2 regions of the Fodinicola acaciae genome follow, and region 1 is predicted to be linked to the other one. Evidence: riboswitches for the same ligand, from Rfam matches in the RefSeq annotation. Region 1 holds a riboswitch; the other holds the start of a gene.
What was found. A riboswitch is a leader RNA that binds a small molecule or an ion and turns the genes downstream of it on or off. The one in region 1 is predicted to bind S-adenosylmethionine.

Region 1 (2,198 bases):
GGCGCCGCGCTCACCGGCTGCGGCCTGATCCCCAAGGCGGCGCCGTCGCCGTCGGCCACCGGCCTGCCACAGGCCGCCGAGTCGCCGAGCCCGTCGGCCGGCCCGGGTTTTCCTGACGTCTGCAAGCTGTTCACCAACGACGAGATCGGCGCGCTGACCAAGGCGACGATCACCGACGCCAAGCCCGACGACAAGTCCACCAAGGACCAGCCCGATTGCGCGTGGTCGAGCGCGGACGGCGGCGCCGTCACCACGATTTATCTTGCCAACAAGACCAAAGCCAAGTTCGACGACGAGTCCGGCGGCTATCAGGCGGTGACCGGCATCGGCGACGGCGCGTACGAGAACCACGGCATCCTCACCGTGCTGCACGGCACCACCGAGATCACCGTCATTTTCGGCGGCGGTGGCGACGACAGCATCGCCGTACAGAAAAGCATCGCGCAGAAGGTGATCGACAAGCTCGACAACCCGTCGCCGTCGCCGTCCGCCTCCTGACACGCGAACGGCGTTCGCGCGTCAGCCGTGGTGTTCGCATGCTCACAGAGCGGGACGCGGGGTTGTCGCGATCCCGCTCCCACCACGTATGCTCACAGCCATAACTGAACATGCACTCATCCAGAGGGGCAGAGGGATCCGGCCCGGTGAAGCCCCGGCAACCATCGCGCGCGTGTCGTCGTCGACCGCGGGACAGGTGCCAACTCCGGCCCGCGAGAGCGGGAAAGATGAGCGAGGAGGCTCTGCTTTGACCGTCGCGCCGTCCCCGGCCAGCTGTCTGCGTTGTCGCAACTGTGGCGCCGAATATCCCCTGATCGCCATCCATGCCTGTGCCGAGTGTTTCGGCCCACTGGAGGTCGGCTACGACCAGGCGACGTTGTCCGCGGTCACCCGCGAGCAGATCGAGGCCGGTCCGCAGAACATCTGGCGGTACGCGCCGCTGCTGCCGGTCGGCCAGGACCCGGACAGCCGGGCCAGCCTCAACCCCGGCATGACCAAGCTGGTGCGGGCCGACCGGCTCGGAGCCGAGCTCGGCTTCACCGCGCCGCTGTGGGTCAAGGACGACAGCGGCAACCCCACGCACGCCTTCAAGGACCGCGTGGTGTCGATGGCGATGACCGCCGCCAAGGGCCTCGGCTACACCTCGGTGGCCTGCGCGTCCACCGGCAACCTGGCCAACTCGGTGGCCGCGCACGCGGCCAGGGTCGGCTGGCAGGCGACCGTGTTCATCCCGTCCGACCTGGAGGCCATGAAGGTCGTCGCCAGCTCGGTGTACGCGCCGCGGCTGGTCGCCGTCGACGGGTCGTACGACGACGTCAACCGGCTGACCAGCGAGCTCGGCGAGACCGACGAGTTCGAGAAGACCGCGTTCGTCAACCAGAACGTGCGGCCCTACTACGCCGAGGGTTCCAAGACGCTCGGCTACGAGGTCGCCGAGCAGCTCGGCTGGAAGCTGCCGGCGCAGGTGGTCATCCCGATCGCCTCCGGCTCGCTGCTCACCAAGATCGACAAGGCTTTCGGTGAGCTGGTCAGGATCGGCCTGGTCGAGGACACCCCGTGGAAGGTCTTCGGCGCGCAGTCGCTGGGCTGCTCGCCGGTCTACGAGGCCTTCCAGGCCGGTCACGACGTCGTACGGCCGGTGCGGCCGACCGGCATCGCCAAGAGCCTCAACATCGGCAACCCGGCCGACGGGCCGTACGTGCTGGACGCGGTGCGGCGGACCGGTGGCTCGATCGCGGTGGCCGATGACGACGACATCCGCGAAGGCATTTCACTGCTGGCGCGTACGACCGGCGTCTTCGCCGAGACGGCCGGCGGAGTGACCGTCTCGTGCCTGGCGAAGCTGGTCAAGGACGGCCTGATCGACACCTCGCAGGAGACGGTGGTCTACAACACCGGCGAGGGCCTGAAGACCGCCGAGGTGCTCGACGTGAGCCCCACCCACCGGATCAAGCCGTCGCTGAAATCGGCGGCCGAGGCCGGCCTGATCGACTGAACGGATTCAACGCCGAGCGGCCGCTGCGGATCCAAAGATGTGTGCAAAAGGTGCAAAAACCGCACAGGTCTGGTCCGGGGCGGTCGCTTTGTTGTTGCCAGGGACCAAATTTTGCCGGTGAACTCAGATTCGCTGCACGTAGTTTCGGCATCGGAACCGGGCCGATCCTGACCAGTCGGACAGGCCGCGGCGGTCGCTCCGCGTA
Region 2 (2,198 bases), on a different contig from region 1:
GCATCCAGTGCCTCGACCAGCCGGTCGACATCGTCCGACGACGAGCCGACGCCGACGCTCGCGCGGATGGCACCATCGGCCAGGCCGAGCCGCGCCAGCAGAGGATGCGCGCAGAACTTGCCGTCGCGTACGCCGATGCCGTGCTCGGCGGACAGATACGCGGCGACCAGGCCGGGATCGTGACCCGGCAGGCTGAAGGTCACCACGCCGATCGCGCCGGGACTGTCCGGAAAGATTCGGTGGACACGTACGCCGTGGAGCCGCCGAAGGCCGTCGAGCAGCCGCGACCGCAGCTCTGCCTCGTGTGTCTCCTGCGCGCCCTCTGGCAGGTTGGCGAGCAGCTGGCAGGCTCGCGCCAGCGCGGCGGCCCCCAGCACGTTTGGCGTGCCACCCTCGTGCCGCGCCGGGGCGGCGGCCCACGCGGTGTCGGTCAGCGTGACGTTGCGCACCGCGCCGCCACCGGCCAGGTAGGGGCGGCCGGTGTCCAGCCAGTCGCGGCGGCCGACCAGCGCGCCGGCACCGTACGGCGCGTACAGCTTGTGGCCGGAAAACGCCAGGTAGTCGATGCCGGTGGCGGCCAGGTCGACCTGGCGGTGCGGCACCAGCTGCGCACCATCGACGGCCAGCCGCGCGCCGTACCGATGGACGATCGCGGCGATCGTCCCGAGCGGCAGGAGCTCACCAGTGACGTTGGAGGCGCCCGTGACCGTGACCAACGCGGCCGGTGCCGCCCGCAACGCTGCTTCGAGGTCTTTCAGGGTCTGCTCGAGCGTCGAGGCAACCGGCAGGCAGCGATAACGCTGGTCGCGCCACGGCAGCAGGTTGGCGTGGTGTTCGAGGTCGAGTACGAGCACGTCGCCGGCCCCGGCTGGCACGCAGCCCGCCAGCAGGTTGAAGGCGTCGGTGGTGTTGCGCGTGAACACCACGACGTCGTCGTCGCGCGCGCCGCAGGCGTTGGCGACGATCGCACGCGCCGATTCATACACGCCAGTGCTGACCTGCGACGCGTAACCGGCGCCGCGGTGCACGCTCGCGTAGAACGGCAGCAGCTCGGCGACGTGGCTCGCCACGCCGTCCAGCGCCGGTGCGCTCGCGGCGTAGTCGAGGTTGGCGTACGTGCGACACTCCCCCGTCACCAGCGGCGCCGGCAGGTCACCACCGACCACTGGCAACAGAGCGGCGATGCGGTTGGTCAGCACGGCGGTCATCAAGCCTCCTCAGGTCGTCGGACCTGCTTGGGAGGCCCGCGCTTGCCGCCGGCCTGCTGGCCGGTGGCCTGGTCGTCACCCGGAGCACCCCACCGCGGTTGGAGGGTTGCCGGCCAGCAAGCCGGGGCTTGACGCTGGCACTCATGACCTGTCGAAGACGTTAACTGATCACTGGCGCTGATGGCAAACGCGTACGATGAGCACATGCCGCAGGGATCGGACTGGCTCAGCACGGAGGAGGCCGCTGCGCGGATGCACGTGCCGCCGGACGCCGTCGTGCCGACGCTGACGCAGGAATATGGCGCCGATCCGGAGATGCACGTCGTCATGACCACCGCCGGACCGATGGTGAGCCGCTGCTCGGTCGCGTTCGTGGTCGCCGACCGGCAGCTGTCCGAGGCCACCAGGGACGCCGAGCCGACCGGCAGCACGCTGGCGAAGGGGCCATCGCTCGGCTATCCGCACAGCATGCAGGCGAAAAACTCGAACAGGCCGTCCCAGTCCTGACGTTTTCGTTGTTTTCAAAGGAGAAAACATGTCGACAGACGCGCGTGCCGGTCAGCCGGCGCAGGCCCGGGACCTGATCGACGTCGCCGCCGTCGTCACCGCGTACTACACCGAGCATCCCGATCCGTCCGTGCCGGCGCAGCGGGTTTCCTTTGGTACGTCCGGACATCGCGGCTCCTCGCTGAATGTGGCGTTCAACGAGGACCACATCGCGGCGACCAGCCAGGCGATCGTCGACTATCGCGATGGTCAGGGCATCACCGGTCCGCTGTTTCTCGGCCGTGACACGCACGCGCTGTCCGAGCCGGCTTTCTGGACGGCGCTTGAGGTTTTCGCCGCCAACGACGTGACGGTCGCGATCGATGCCGCCGGCCGCTACACGCCGACACCGGCCGTCTCGCACGCGATTCTGCGGCACAACCAAAGCGGCGGCGCGCAGGCCGACGGTGTTGTCGTGACGCCGTCACACAACCCGCCGGCCGA

Region 2: another riboswitch for S-adenosylmethionine. It lies ahead of GNX95_RS24945 (aminotransferase class V-fold PLP-dependent enzyme); the one in region 1 lies ahead of thrC (threonine synthase).

What each region holds. Positions count from the first base shown of each region.
Region 1 covers NZ_WOTN01000003.1:1,750,105-1,752,302, reverse strand. Annotated here, with positions in the region: gene GNX95_RS34520 (DUF3558 family protein) at 1-498, shown strand, start outside; SAM riboswitch class I at 612-732, shown strand; gene thrC (threonine synthase) at 746-1,993, shown strand.
Region 2 covers NZ_WOTN01000002.1:2,047,504-2,049,701, reverse strand. Annotated here, with positions in the region: gene GNX95_RS24945 (aminotransferase class V-fold PLP-dependent enzyme) at 1-1,208, opposite strand, end outside; SAM riboswitch class IV at 1,242-1,357, opposite strand; gene GNX95_RS24940 (hypothetical protein) at 1,413-1,715, shown strand; gene pgm (phosphoglucomutase (alpha-D-glucose-1,6-bisphosphate-dependent)) at 1,744-2,198, shown strand, end outside.